DNA from 2 places in the Paenibacillus sp. FSL R5-0810 genome. Region 2 is predicted to be linked to the other one. Evidence: riboswitches for the same ligand, from Rfam matches in the RefSeq annotation. Region 2 holds a riboswitch; the other holds the start of a gene.
The links. Region 2 has a riboswitch for FMN ahead of ribD (bifunctional diaminohydroxyphosphoribosylaminopyrimidine deaminase/5-amino-6-(5-phosphoribosylamino)uracil reductase RibD). Riboswitches for the same ligand answer to the same signal wherever they lie in the genome.
Positions count from the first base shown of each region.

Region 1: linked by a shared signal. The riboswitch ahead of MKX76_RS16245 (DMT family transporter) and the one ahead of ribD (bifunctional diaminohydroxyphosphoribosylaminopyrimidine deaminase/5-amino-6-(5-phosphoribosylamino)uracil reductase RibD) in region 2 are both predicted to bind FMN.

Region 1 covers NZ_JBBOCF010000001.1:3,579,501-3,587,042, forward strand. Annotated here, with positions in the region: gene rlmD (23S rRNA (uracil(1939)-C(5))-methyltransferase RlmD) at 1-503, opposite strand, end outside; gene MKX76_RS16230 (sporulation protein) at 911-1,687, shown strand; gene MKX76_RS16235 (GntR family transcriptional regulator) at 1,757-2,431, opposite strand; gene MKX76_RS16240 (Nif3-like dinuclear metal center hexameric protein) at 2,527-3,327, opposite strand; gene MKX76_RS16245 (DMT family transporter) at 3,573-4,553, opposite strand; FMN riboswitch at 4,695-4,856, opposite strand; gene MKX76_RS16250 (hypothetical protein) at 5,097-5,306, opposite strand; gene MKX76_RS16255 (extracellular solute-binding protein) at 5,661-7,277, opposite strand; gene MKX76_RS16260 (carbohydrate ABC transporter permease) at 7,317-7,542, opposite strand, start outside.
Region 2 covers NZ_JBBOCF010000001.1:2,692,922-2,700,463, forward strand. Annotated here, with positions in the region: gene scpB (SMC-Scp complex subunit ScpB) at 1-243, opposite strand, end outside; gene MKX76_RS12210 (segregation and condensation protein A) at 212-1,021, opposite strand; gene ribH (6,7-dimethyl-8-ribityllumazine synthase) at 1,073-1,540, opposite strand; gene MKX76_RS12220 (bifunctional 3,4-dihydroxy-2-butanone-4-phosphate synthase/GTP cyclohydrolase II) at 2,689-3,930, opposite strand; gene ribE (riboflavin synthase) at 3,984-4,649, opposite strand; gene ribD (bifunctional diaminohydroxyphosphoribosylaminopyrimidine deaminase/5-amino-6-(5-phosphoribosylamino)uracil reductase RibD) at 4,677-5,780, opposite strand; FMN riboswitch at 6,041-6,192, opposite strand; gene MKX76_RS12235 (acyl-CoA thioesterase) at 6,401-6,805, shown strand; gene MKX76_RS12240 (peptidylprolyl isomerase) at 7,202-7,542, opposite strand, start outside.

The sequences.
Region 1 (7,542 bases), 890 kb from region 2:
TGGCAGCCTCCGCATATCCCGAACACCGGACACGGCGGCTCGATCCGGTGGGGTGAACGCTTCTCCACTTCCAGCAGCTGGGCCTTGATGAATTTCGGCTGAACCTCTTGGACCTCCGCCTTGACGACTTCATCCGTAATGGCGCCGTCAATAAAGACCGCCTTGCGGCGATAGTAGCCGATGCCTTCGCCGTTGATGCCGAGCCGCTTGATTGTCACGATGATGATATCGCCGGACTTCAGCTCCTCCGCGTTGGTGGTATTGGAAGTTGAACGCCGTTTCTGGTTATATGAATGAGGCGCCTTCCCCGCTTTCGGATTCGGCCTTTCCTTGGAAGAAGCAGCCTTTCGGCCTGTTGCCGGCTTCGAATCTTCTCGCGAGTAGGCCGGCTTCCCGGAAGGCTTCGGACGGCTCGACGCCGCTGGTCCGCTCGGTTTGGCTCCTTCTGCCTTGCCATGCTTGCTATTTTTGTTATTATGCGCAGAACGTTGTTGTTTGCTCATGTTACATACTCCATCCTTAAAGGGTATCGACTTCACTATACCATGCGCCCTCCGCGAAAGCTAACTCTTGGCGGCAAGCCGCTGCATCTATGCAGATGAGAGGGAAGCAAGCCCTGTTGAGGATACATGTCATCGGTTGATCGCATGAATAAGCCCCCCGCGAAGCTATCGTGTCGGCACGGCGAATCTGCGAGAGCACCACTTTATTTCCCTAAAAAATATTTTTTAAAAAATGCCTTGATGTAAGAAACTTCCGGCCGCTTTTGTCCGTATAAGCCAGTATTATACATCCTAATATAGGATGAACCAATGAATGGGCTGCGGGCACGATTGTAGGAACATTTTACGTACTTGGCCCACATTCAGTTCAATCGTTCGTCTTATATACTTTAAGGAGGACAACGTTCATGTCGTTTTTTAACAAAATTTTGGCCAGCGTCGGGATCGGCGCAGCGCAGATTGATACCCGCCTGGAGAAATCCTCATATTATCCGGGGGAGGAAGTAAGCGGGATCGTCTATATTCGGGGCGGCAATGTGGAACAGAAGGTGGACCGCATCTACCTAAAGGTAATGACCGAGTATATCCGCGAGCGGGATGACAGCAAATTCACGGAATCCTGCGTGCTGGCTAAGGTTAGCATTACCGACTCCCTGCTTGTAAAGGCGGGCGATGAACTGGAAATCCCGTTCTCCTTCCCGCTTCCGCTGGAAACGCCGCTCACGCTCTCCAGACAGCGGGTATGGGTCCATACCGGACTTGATATCGAAAATGCAATCGATCCGAAGGATTACGACTATATTGAGGTTACGCCAGGGCCGGAGGCAGCTGTTATATTCGACGCGGCTTCCGAGCTCGGGTTCCAGTTTAAAACGGCCTCCTGCGAATATCATTCCCGACTGGGACGCGGGGTTCCGTTCGTGCAGGAAATTGAATTCTATCCGGGACGTGAATACGCAAGCCGGATGCGTGAGCTGGAGCTGATTCTGTATCCCCAGCGCGACGGAATTTCGGTTCTGGTCGAGGTTGACCGGAAGGGAAGCGGTGTTGCAGGCTGGCTTGAACGCTCGCTGGATATGGATGAGCGCCACAGCTGGTTGACGCTGAGCAGCGCGGATCTTCAAGAAGGACCGTCGCGCGTTGCGGATCTTCTCGATCAAGTCATTCAACGATCGATACGATAAGCCTGTTCATCAGGCTCAAGCAAAAAAAGATGGCCTCTGCCGATAGAGGGGCCATCTTTTTTTCAGCTGTTATATGAAATATTGAGGGTACTTCTGGCGAAGCAGGTCCTGCTCCACAACGACCAGGCGCAAATGGCCTTCCATGGTCTTCACGGCCTGCTCCGTCTCCCCGCTCACGATCAGCCGATAAATCTCCTTATGCTGGGCAATGATCGTCTCCCAGTTGGAGTCCATCGAGAGCCGCAGCAGACGCAGCCTGTTGAAGTGGATATTGAGCTGCTGGAGCATTTTCCATGTCCGTTCCTTCCCCGTGCCTGCGAACAGTATTTGATGGAACTCTTCGTCCAGCTCGAACAGCTTATATCGGTTGCGGTTGTCCGCGCTCACATCCTGCAGCGCAAGATTGGTCTCCAAGCGAAAACGGTGCTCCTCCGGGAAACGCTCGCAAGCCAGCGCAACGATCTCCTTCTCAATCTTCTCCCTGATAAACCGACCCTCCTCCACATGCGAAAGGTTGATCCTGGATACAAGCGTCCCGCTCTGCGGAATGATATCCAGCAGCTCCTCCTCGGCAAGCTTCATGAAAGCTTCGCGTACCGGCGTTCGGCTGACCTGCAGCTCTTCGGCGATTTCCTTCTCCGATATTTTGGTGCCCGGCTCCAGATCGAGGCGCATAATACGGTCTTTTAATAGATGATATGAATAATCCCGGGTCGATCCTTTGATCCTTGGCCCTGTTGACATACGGTTACCTCTTTCTATCCATACAATTTCTTGATATTCTCTCTCTCTCGATATCTTTCCAGATACAGTAGTACATCGACCGAACAAGTTTAAGTCTAGATGATATGAATCAACGGACGTGCCGGGAGAAAATGAACGGGAAGCTCCTGAAAATAGTCCCGAAGCCGATCGGCAACCAGCCGCATGCCCGGCTCCTCGCTCGCCCCATGCCCGAGCAGCATCAGCGCTTGGTCCCGTCCTTGCGCAGCCGCATCGGCGACGTATTCGGGCGTCTCCCATTCCGGTCCTTCGCCTGCAATCAGCATATCCATCCGCTCGTGTTCATACAGCGGAATGGCGTGCTGCCCGCCTCCCCGATAGCCAACCGCGATTCCGATCCGTTTGCATACCGTGTCCCGGCTGCCCACAAAGCGAACGTACGGCAGATGCAGCCGATCCTTGATATATTCCGCGATCTCTTGAACGGTCATCCCCTCCGGCAGAACCACGATGGCCGCTGTTAGCAGATGCTTCTCGAGCAGGTCATTCCAGCCCAAGGCTTTAACCAGCCCTTCGGTTATCACGTCGGGCTCGGTCCGATGCGGAGCATCATGCAGCCGGTATATATTCATCCCCTCGGAGCGGATACGCTCCAGCTTGGCCTGAACGACCGGGCTGTCCCCCAAATGATCCGGCCCAGCTTCATGATGGCTGTAAAAGACGCCCTCATGCGTAATCAACAAATTCGCGCCCAATTCCGCCGCCCGTACGATCACGTCGTGCGAAGCAATGAAGGCAACCGCAATTCCCCGAACAGCCGCGCCCCCGTCCCCCGCCACGATTCCGTCGACCGAGGCATCCGGCGATCCGGATTGTCCCGTTAATCGATCAATGACATCTTGGACCGTTATAGTCATAGGCAACCCATCCACCTTTTCATACTAGTATGGCAGTTGGTTACCACTTTAATCGAGAGTTGCTCCGATTTCAACTGCTTTTTTATCCAGACCTATGAAAAAAGCCTTCTCCCCGCAGGTTAGAAGCGAAGATAGCTCCGTTACCAAGGGAAAAAGGCTGTTAACGACGGTTATGAAATCATGCAGCATGGAAGTTACACGCCGTGAAGCTTTAGACTATGAATTATTCATTAAGAAGTCATTCATTACGATAGCGTCCGCTCAGACGATTCCGACTGCCTCGATATGACAAACAGAACGATCCAGATCAGCAGAAAGCCCAGCAGCTGGGCGCTTGTCACAACCTCCTGGAATACGATCCAGTTAATGAGAACGCCGACCATAGGGAAGCTCAGCTCGGCAAGCGTTGCGACGGAGGCCTTCGTAGTAGTCAGCCCTTTATAATACACCAGCAGGCTCAAGAGTCCCGGCAGCAGCGCCTGGCCGATCAGATTCAAGGATACCGCGGCAAAAGCGCCGGTACCGAATGCCGGCATATTCCATGCGGCTCCTTCGTTCCACGTCATGAAGGTCAGCAGCGGCAGCGCCAGCACGAAGCGCAGCGAGGTCACCGTCTCATACTTCAGCTTGCCGACCATCAGCCGTCCCATCACCGTCGAGCCGCCCCATAATGCGGCTGCGCCCAACGATAAGAGGCTTCCGATCTGCACAAAATCGTTCCAGTGACCAATAGGCAGCGTCATGCCAAAGGTAAGCAGATAAGTGCCCGCCAGAGCAACAATAAGCAAAATGCCAAAGTGGCGAGGCAGCTTCTCCTTCAGAAGCAGGCTGGCGAGCATGATCGCAAACAGCGGCTGAAGCTTCTGCAGCAGCAGGACGGCGTTCAGGTTGCCGTTTGACAGGCCCATCGTGAACAGGATCGTGGCCAGCGCGGAGCCGCCCCAGGAAATAAACAGCAGCGCTCCGACATGGCGCCAGCCGATACCTCGCAATTCAACGCGGTTTCTCCACAAAACCGGAATGGCAATCAAGGAAATGATGATGTGCTCGAGCAAAACAATCTGCGCCGACGTCAGGTTTTTCAGAAGAATGACCCTGAACAAAGGGTCCACGCCCCAGAGGGCCGCTCCCAATACGACAAGCCAAAATCCTCCCCGCATTCGGCCCCTTGCTTGTGCGCCGGAGTCGTAAGGCTTGACCTTGACACCGATATTTACGTTATCCATCTTTACCTCTCCTCATCCTGAATACGGAGGTCTTACCAGCAGAAAGCCCCCGCCTGCCGAGCAATGTCGGCGTAAACGGGGGCTGATCAAATAAGCCTGCTATCATGCGATTTTTCGAAAAAAATCCACAGCAAACCAAGCTTTGATCTTCTCCCATCCGGACTATACCGTCGGCCTTGGAATTGCACCAAGTCAGTCGCGATTGCAGGCCTTGCGAAGGCTGTTTTGTCGCGAGTCGCGGGCTAAGCTTCGAATCGAAGCATCACCGCCGGTCAGGAATTTCACCTTACCCCGAAGATCCATATTCATGTTTTATTTTTTAAATGCTGCAACAAACTCAAACCAGGGTATCCCGGTTGATGTTGTATGGTATGGAAATTATACCATGAATGGTTTCATGAAAATACATTTTTCTTTCAAATTAAAAAGATATATTTTTCTTTACTAACAATTATACAGCAAATATATAATAGTTACCACAACTTTTTTCACTCTGATTCTAGTCCTGTCTTATAATGGACAGCTCTTTGACAATGATACTGCTTAATCAAACACGCCGAAATGCCTCATCGTCGCAACCGTGATCAGGATAAACCAGCGAATCACGATAAAAGCCCAAAAAATGAGTATCGCTTTGAACAGCAATTCCACCATCCGCTCGATTCTCGGAAAGCGCCCGTACCTGCGTCTCGGCCTGAATACCCATTCCGCTACCCCTTTTGGAATCTTCTTCATGGAAACCTTCCGCTCCATCGCTACACAGCCCCCTCTTAAACCATCATCATAACTCCCGCCAATGATGACTTGAGCTCCTGACGCTGCAACGACCTGCGGGTCAACATCTTTTCATAAATATTACCATTCCATATAGAGAAAATCACCAGCAAAAATCACGGCGCCAGTCGGACACGTTCTTTCCACAATGCCCCTGATCGTGCTGCTTGGAGATGCGTAATTGACGTCTATGCCTTTATATCAAACCTCAGCGCATATATACGAGCAATACCTCTCAGGAATAACGGAAACAGCCCGCAATCAAGGGATATTCCCTTGAGCGGGCTGCTCATGCTTGCACAATAATAGCTTATACCCTAAACCAACCGCTTGTTACTCCGCCTGGTAGCGGTCGTATGCCGCCTGATACACTCGCATGTATTCCTCCAGGCCCATCTTGTTCAGCGTGTTCACGTACTCGTCCCACTGGTCGAAGGATGCGGAGCCATTGACGAACTTCGCCTCCATCTCGGTGACATAATCCTGAATATCCTTGCCGATCGAGGACATGATATCCGTCTCTTCCAGCGTAAAGTTGAAGTTATACAGAATTTCCTTCACTGCATAAGGCTCCGCCTTCTCGGCTGCCGCCATCGCGCTCGGAAGCGTCTCGGAGCCCTTGAACCAGCTCTCCCGCACCAATCCCGGATAGCTGCCGCCAAGCCATGTAAAGTACTTCGCCAGCGCCTGGTCCTGTGTCAAGCCGTCCGGATTTTCGGTAATTTCCTTCACATATTCAAGCTGACCGTCGGCATTCTTCGTGTAGGTCTCGCCTTCTTTACCCATGAAGTAGAACTGCGCTCCCTCATCGCCATAGAAGTAATCCATCCAGCGAATCGTCGCCTCCGGATTCGGGTTCTTGTCCGTGATCGCAAATGCCCCTACGTGGACCATTGGCACCTTCACGTGGGAGTACAGCTGATCGCCGTGAGGTCCCTTGAGCGCACCGAGACCGATATATTCCTTGCGTCCCATGACGGTCTCCGGATTCGGCACGACGGTAGCCCCGAGCAAGCCTTCCTGCCCTTTCGCGTTCAAAGCGCCGCCTTCAATCGTGAAGATCTCTTTATCCAGCAGTCCTTCCTTATACAGCTTGTTCATGAACTCCAGCATTTCCTTGTATTTCGGCTCCGCCTTCGTAAACCGCAGCTTGCCTGTTTCCGGATCGACATCGACGAACTTATGGCCAAGCCCGCTCGTTCCAAGGCCCCAGGAGCCTTTCAAATGGTCAACGAGACCGGTGATGCCCGTTGCAGAGTATGGAATCTCGTCATGCTTGCCGTTGCCGTTCAGGTCGGTTTCCTTAACCGCCTTCAGGTAGGCGTAGAACTCCTCGGTAGTCTTCGGCTCCTCCATACCGAGCTTATCCAGCCATTCCTGATTGATCCACAGCGGCGTACCGATCAGCATCGAGAGCAGCTCCGGATCGTAGAAGGATGGCAGGGAATAAATGTTGCCGTCCGGCATCGTCAAGCCCTTGCGGATATCCGGGTACTGCTCCATCAGCTTCTTGAAATTCGGCGCATATTTATCGATCAGGTCATTCAGCGGAATGAAGACGCCTTGCTCGCCGTAGCGCGTCAGCTCAGCCGACCCTACCCGGGCGGAGTAGAACACGTCCGGATAATCCCCGCCGGCAAGCGCCAGGTTCCGCTTCTCGGTCAGCGTCTCGAACGGAACAAGGTTGAACGTAATGTTCATGTTGGTCATGTCCTTATACGTCTTCCATACGAGCGTATCCTCGAACTTGCTTCCGTTTGTCGGCGATTTGCCCGTGAAGAAGGTCAGGTTGAGCGGTTCATTTACGATCGGCATGCCGGTCTCGTTGAAATTGGACTTGGCCGTCTCCCCCTCCTTCGTTGCGCCATCCCCGCTTTTGCTCCCGCAGCCAGCCAGCAGCCCCGCTGCCAGCACCGCTGTCAATGTGAGTGAAACCCATTTTTTCACCATAATTGTCACTGCCTCCTATAGTCTTATCATTTGAATATGTCAGCCTTTAATGGCTCCAATCATGACTCCCTTGACAAAATACTTCTGCAAGAACGGATACAAGAGCAGCATCGGCAGATTCGTCACAATGACCGCCGCGTATTTGATTGCTTCCGCATCCATCAGACTCCGGGCCAGCGAATCGTCGCTGATATCGACCATTTCCTGCATCTGCCCTTGGACGAGAATTTCCCGCAGGAACAGCTGCAGCGGATAATTCGACCGG
Region 2 (7,542 bases):
TGCCAGACGTTCGAAATATGGCGCATGCTCCGCAAGCGTCGCCATTTTGTAGCTGCCGGCGATTTGGACGATCTGCAATCCCCGCTCCTGGCGCGCCCATTCCTCCTTCATATCCTCAAGCGCTTCTTCCACCAGCCCCGTGGACTGCTCCGTAATTTCTGCGACCTGCTTGACCGACAGGCCTTCCTCACCCGCCAAGAACAGCAGTCCCTCAATAATCGATTTCAGCTTCGGATAATCCATCAATGCGTTCTTCCCCTCTCCATTCCATCACAATATCCTCGAAGAGCCGCTCCTGATAGCAAACGATCTGCTTCATCTTCATCAATTCCAAAATCGCCAGGAAGGTAACCACGATTTCATGCCGCTCCATCTCCTCATGAAGCAGCTTGGAGAACAGCACCCTTCCTCCGGGTCCGGCTTGCTCGAGCGTATCGATCACCTGGCGAATCCGATCCTTAACCGATATTTCATCGCGCTGAATCCGGGCGTATGAAGTTCGTCTTACGGCTTTGCTTAAGGCTTTCTGGAATGCGCGGATCAAATCGGCAACGTGGAGCCCTTCGACCGGATTCTCCTGGGCTTCCGGCATATAGGGCGTTAAATCCTCCGCCTCTTTCGAGTAAATCATGCTCCGCTCCCATTCTCTCTCATGGAGATGCTGAGCAATTCCCTTATATTTACGATATTCGATCAGCCGCTGAACGAGCTCCGCTCTCGGATCCACATCTTCCTCTTCGTAAAAATCAAACTCGTCCATCTCGATAACCGGAGGCTTTGGAAGCAGCAGCTTCGATTTAATAGACAGCAGCGTCGCCGCCATCACCAGAAATTCACTTGTAATTTCAAGCTCCAATTCCTGCATGTTGTGCAGATAGGCCATGTATTGTTCGGTAATCTCGCTGACGGGGATATCCTGGATGTCGATTTCCGCTCTATCAATCAGGTGAAGCAGCAGATCGAGCGGTCCTTCAAACGTCTCCAGCTTATATAATACGCTCACGGTGAATCCTCCCGCCATAAAAATAAAATGCAGTGCTCTGATGAAAAAGAGCACTACATTAAATAAGCACTATTTTAAGCTTTTCGTCAAGTTTGCCATTTCGATCGCCGCCATCGCGGAATCCCAGCCTTTGTTGCCAGCCTTCGTTCCGGCGCGTTCAACGGCCTGCTCAATGTTCTCCGTCGTCACGACGCCGAAGATGGTTGGCACACCGGTCTTCAGGTTGATCGCCGACACGCCCTTCGCCACTTCATTGCACACGTAATCGTAATGGGTTGTCGATCCGCGAATGACGGTGCCCAAGGTAATGATGGCGTCGTATTTGCCGCTTTCTGCCATTTTTTGGGCGATCAACGGAATTTCGAATGCGCCCGGCACCCATGCTACATCCACCTCATCATCCTGCACGCCGTGACGCTTCAACGCGTCGAGCGCGCCGCTCAGCAGCTTGCTGGTAATAAATTCATTAAACCGGCCTACCACGATTCCGTATTTCAAGCCTTCCGATACTAAGTTGCCTTCGAAAATGTTTGCCATGGTTATGGTCATCCTTTCAAATGGGAGTATTGTTATTGTTGATGCATGCTGCACTTTTGCGCTCGATGAGCGCTCGTTGATGCGATTCTTGCATTGTCCGCTGCGCGTCGGATGCGGCTTCCGATCGCTGTTGCCACCGGATTCCCTGAACGACTCACACACAAGGTAGGAATCCGACGGCAAAGGCGAACGCTTCGCTTCTCCTGCTGCATTCCGCCGCTCCGCTGGGTCAATTCAGGTTGCCGATGCGGGGCTGCTGCTTCGAGGCTCGTCGGCGTTGGCGAATGCATCTGGAACCATTACGTCGTAGAGTTGGAGGATTCATGCCCCCTTAATTGGTGGGCGCATTTATTCAGAAAGTTGTCCGCTGCGCACCGGATGCTGCCTCCGATCGCTGTTGCCTTCGGATTCCCTGAACGACTTATATACAAGGTAGGAATCCGGAGGCAAAGGCGAACGCTTCGCTTCTCCTGCTGCATTCCGCCGCTCCGCTGGGTCCATTCAGGTTGCGGATGTTGGGCTGCTGCTTCGAGGCTCGTCGGCGTTGGCGAATGCGTCATGGACCATTACGCTTGCGGAGTCGGGGATTCATGCCCCCTTAATTGGGGGGCGCATTTATTCAGAAAGTTGTCCGCTGCGCACCGGATGCAGCTTCCGATCGCTGTTGCCTCCGGATTCCCTGAATGACTTACACACAAGGTAGGAATCCGGCGGCAAAGGCGAACGCTTCGCTTCTCCTGCTGCATTCCGCCGCTTCGCTGGGTCCATTCTTGTAGCAACTGCGGGCTGCTGCTTCGAGGCTCGTCGGCGTTGGCGAATGCATCTGGAATCACTACGTCGTAGAGTTGGAGGATTCATGCCCCCTTAATTGGTGGGCGCATTTATTCAGAAAGTTGTCCGCTGCGCGTCACATGCAGCTTCCGATCGCTGTTGCCACCGGATTCCCTGGATAACTTACACACAAGGTAGGAATCCGGAGGCAAAGGCGAACGCTTCGCTTCTCCTGCTGCATTCCGCCGCTCCGCTGGGTCCATTCAACGATGGGGGCGCGGGCAGCTGCTTTGAGCTTTTGGCCGATGCGACGGAGGCATCATCGATTGAAGCAGAGAGCGATTATTTGAAAATCGTTTCCGCCGGGGCATTTCCCTTTACGAATTAGCGCTCTCGTTCTGCTCCAAATCGTCGAACTTCAGCATATGCCCAAGCTTAGCCTGCTTTGTATGCAGGTATCCGGTATTGTCCTCGTTCTCCGGCATCTGGATCGGCACCCGCTCCACAACTTCAAGCCCATATCCCTCCAGGCCCTTGATCTTCCGCGGGTTGTTGGTAAGCAGCCGAATCTTCCGAATGCCGAGATCCTTTAGGATCTGCGCTCCAATGCCGTAATCTCTTAAATCCGCCGGGAAGCCCAGCTTCAGGTTGGCATCGACCGTATCGAAGCCCTCCTCCTGCAGCTTATATGCCTTCAGCTTGTTGATCAAGCCGATGCCGCGTCCCTCTTGGCGCATGTACAGCAGCACGCCGTTGCCGGCCTCCTCGATCTGCCGCAGCGCGGCCTCGAACTGCGGGCCGCAGTCGCAGCGGTGGGAGTGGAAGACATCCCCGGTCAGGCATTCCGAATGGACGCGAACCAGCACCGGCTCATCGCCGTTAATCTGGCCTTTGACCAACGCTACATGCTCCTTGTTGTCGACATCGTTCGTGTAAGCCACGGCCTGGAATACCCCGTAATCCGTCGGCATCCGCACCGCCACTTCCCGCTGCACCAGCTTCTCCTTCTCATTGCGGTAATGAATCAGATCCTTGATGCTGATCAGCTTCATCCCGTGCTTCTTCGATATTTCGATCAGATCCGGCAGACGCGCCATGGTTCCGTCTTCCTTGATGACTTCGCAGATGACACCGGCAGGGTAAGAGCCGCACAGCTTCGCAAGATCGACAGCCGCCTCCGTGTGACCTGCCCGGCGAAGGACGCCCCCTTCTTTGGCAATCAGCGGGAACATATGGCCCGGTCTGCGGAAATCCGCTGCGGTCGCATTCGGGTCCATAATGCCGCGAACCGTTACGGAGCGCTCATAGGCCGATATGCCGGTTGTCGTATCTTTATGGTCGATGGAAACGGTGAAGGCCGTTCCATGATAGTCCGTATTTTGGCTAACCATCGGTTTCAGATCCAGCTCCTGAGCCCGCGAGGGCGTCATCGGGAGACACACCAGTCCACGCCCTTCCGTAATCATGAAATTGATCACCTCGGGGGTTGCCTTTTCGGCCAGAGCGATAAAATCCCCTTCATTCTCGCGGTCTTCATCGTCAACGACGATAACGATCTTCCCTTCCTTCAAATCCTGCAAAGCTTCTTCTATGGTATGAAAAGAAAATCGCTCTTCCATTCCTACTCCTCCTTCTCGTAAGTCTAAACGTTCGGGGCAATCTGATGCTTCAATCAAGCAAATCCGTGCTCGGCTAGATAATCCCGGCTAATCCCCGCTTTGCTTCTTCTGGAGCTGTTTCCTTCACTGCCGTAATTCAGCAGATGCTCGACGTATTTGCCCAAAATATCGCACTCGATGTTAATCGTATCCCCCGGTCCCTTATAAGCCAGCACCGTTTCGGCAAGCGTGTGGGGAATGATGGAGACGGTGAAGGAATGATCCGTCGTTCGAACGACGGTCAGACTGATTCCGTCCAGCGTTACGGACCCTTTCGGAAGGATATATTTGAACACATCGTCGTTCGACGGGGCAATTTCATAGACGACCGCATTCTGATCGGATCTCACGCTTCGAATCACGCCGACCCCATCCACATGTCCCTGTACGATATGACCGCCGAATCGTCCGCCGGCTGCCATGGCCCGTTCCAGATTGACTTTGCTTCCCGGTTGTAGCTGCTTCAGATTGGTGTTTCGATACGTTTCCGGCATGACATCGACGGTAAAGCTGTCTTTATCGATCGTTGTCGCGGTCAAGCAAACCCCGTTGACAGCAACACTATCGCCTAGCTTTAGATCATCCAGGACCTTGCTTGCCGAAATGCTGAGCACCATCGCTTCGCCTTGGCGGCCGATTCGTCTCATCTCGCCGATCTCTTCAATCAGCCCTGTAAACATATCCTATCCCTCCTTTCATTCAATCGTTTACGACTTCCATACCGGCTGGCCGGTCACATAAATATTGTCGCCAAGTCTTTGGGTCTCGAGTCCTGTCAGCTCAATCGCTTCGCTCATCAGCTCATACCCGCTGAACATATAGTTTCCCGGTGCATCGAACCCTCCAATAATCTTCGGGGCAATGAATTGGATGATGCGATCCACCAGTTTGTTCTCCAGCAAGCTTCCGCTTAAGGTTCCTCCTCCTTCAACCAGGATGGAGGCGATGCCCATGCGACCAAGCTCCATAAGCGCAGCCTGCAGGTCGACTCTCGGGCCGGGACCGCAGACCAGAATCTGCACCCCCCGTTCTTCCAGCGCGGTCCGCTTCGCCTTGTCGGCCAGCTCCGTGGCCAGCACGACTGTTTTGGCAGCGCCATCACTGACTACACGACAATTCAAAGGGATGCGAAGCTGCGAATCCACGATGATTCGTACGGGCTGAAGACCTTCAACGCGGAGTCTCGTCGTCAGCGACGGATCGTCCGCAATAACGGTGGCAACCCCTGCCATGATTCCCTGGTGTCGATGCCGGAGAGTGTGCACCAGCTCCCGGGACACCTCATTGGATATCCACTTGCTGTCGCCGGTCTTTGAGGCGATTTTCCCGTCCAGCGTACTGGCTGTCTTCAAGGTGACGAACGGCAGTCCGGTCGTAATAAATTTGTTGAAGGCTTCGTTCAACCGGACGGCCCGCTCTTCGAGGACGCCTGTCGTCACTTCAATGCCCGCTGCCCGCAGCATCTGCAGACCACGGCCGGCAACCAGCGGATTGGGGTCCTGGCAGGCGACAACGACCCGTTTAACACCTTCCGCTATGAGCCTCTCGCTGCATGGAGGAGTCGCTCCGTAATGGCTGCAGGGCTCAAGGGTTACATACACGGTGCTTCCGGCCGCCTTGCTCCCGGCCATATTCAGTGCATGGACCTCAGCATGCGGCGTTCCCCGCTCCAGATGGGCGCCGACGCCCGCAAGAGCACCGTCCTTCACGACGACACAGCCGACGACGGGGTTAATGCCGGTCTGGCCTTGCGCGCGTTCCGCCATATCCAGCGCAAGCGACATATAAAATTCATCGTTGACGACTTCCATGCTACCCAAGCCCCTTTCCAGAATAAAAAAGCCCTGTTTCAGGATAAGCGATTCATCCAAAACAGGGCGTAATAAACCAGTTCACTTTACGACATCATAAATAACCGTTAGTTCCGAGGTTCTCATATAACGTCCAAAGAAGCGGCGCTTTAAAAAGCACACCCGCTCTAGAATCGTCATATGTGAAAAGCCTCACATAACGCATGACATCAGAAAGCTAAGACAAGAGATAGCTATTGTACATGCTCTCAAGTCCACTTTCGTTCCTTCTCCCATCCAGACTATACTGTCGGTCCCGGAATTTCACCAGGTCCACCGCATACGATAACGTATCCGGGTCACGGACTAAGTCGCAGCCGGAGCTGCAATCATCACCGCCGGTAGGGAATTTCACCCTGCCCCGAAGGATTCAATATGAAATTAGCTGTTGCTTACGATGAATCTTAACACTCCATAGGCAAAAAAGCAAGATAATTAACTAACTTTTATTTAGTCATTAACTTTTTGGTTGTATAAATTCATATCCGTTGCAGGTTCGGGAGGAAATCGGTGCGCTCAACGAGAACCAAGTAATGCGGAGGATAAACCGTGAATTGTATAGGTTAAAGGAGATCATGTAAATGAAAACCTCGCTTAACATCATCGTAAGACCGACGGAAATCGATGTGAATGGTCATGTGAATAACGCCAAATATCTGGAGTACCTGGAATGGGGAAGAGAAGAATGGTACGAGGCGGGGAATCTGCACTACGATGTACTGAAAGGATTGGGTGTGCAGACTGTCACGGTCAACATTAATATTAATTACAGGAAGGAATGCAGGCAGGGAGAGCGCCTGAACATTTCAACCGAGTCTCACAAGCTTGGACTAAGCAGCTTTGTGCTGCTTCAGCAGATCCATAACACGGACGGGGAGCTTTGCGCCGATGCCGCTGTAACGATCGTGACGATCGATATCCGCACCCGCAAGAGCCGACCGGTTCCGGAAGAACTGCGGGCGTTGTTTCTACCGGCTTCGTCTTGATCTGGAGTAAACTAATTAGCGGCTATGCTTGCGGATAACCCTTCAAGGCCTCTGGGTAACTCAAAATTCCGCATGCGGATCCCTCCTACGATCCCTGTTATTCCCGGATTTCCTTGAATTGACTTCCCAATGCCGAAATCCGGGAATATAGGGGCACGCTTCGCTTCTTCTGAGGAATTCCGCCTGCTCCGTTGATTTCTGCCTTTTAAGGGTGTCTCCGTGTTGCAGTAACCCTAGTACACCGGCTTTGCACCTCTCATGAGCAGTCTATCACCGACGGCTAGGTATTGGACAGCCGCGCACATGCTGTCCGCCAGGAAGTTCCATACATGGCCGAACCCACGCATAAAAAAACAGGCCCCCACAAGAGTGGCCTGTCCATCCAACACTTACATGTTACGCTTCGAATACTTCGACTTTTTCCATCTTGTCGCGGCCTTTAAAAGCATCGATATGCTCCATGCCTTCAACGACCTTGCCGAATACGGTATGCTGTCCGTCCAAGTGAGGCTGCGGCTCATAGCATACATAGAACTGGCTTCCGCCCGTGTTGCGTCCGGCATGCGCCATAGCCAGGCTTCCACGCTCATGCTTGTTCGGGTTGATCTCGCAATCGATCGTGTAGCCCGGTCCGCCTGTACCTGTTCCGTTCGGGCAGCCGCCTTGAGCAACGAAGCCCGGAATGACGCGGTGGAATACTAGACCGTTATAGAAGCCGGAATTCGCAAGCTTTTCAA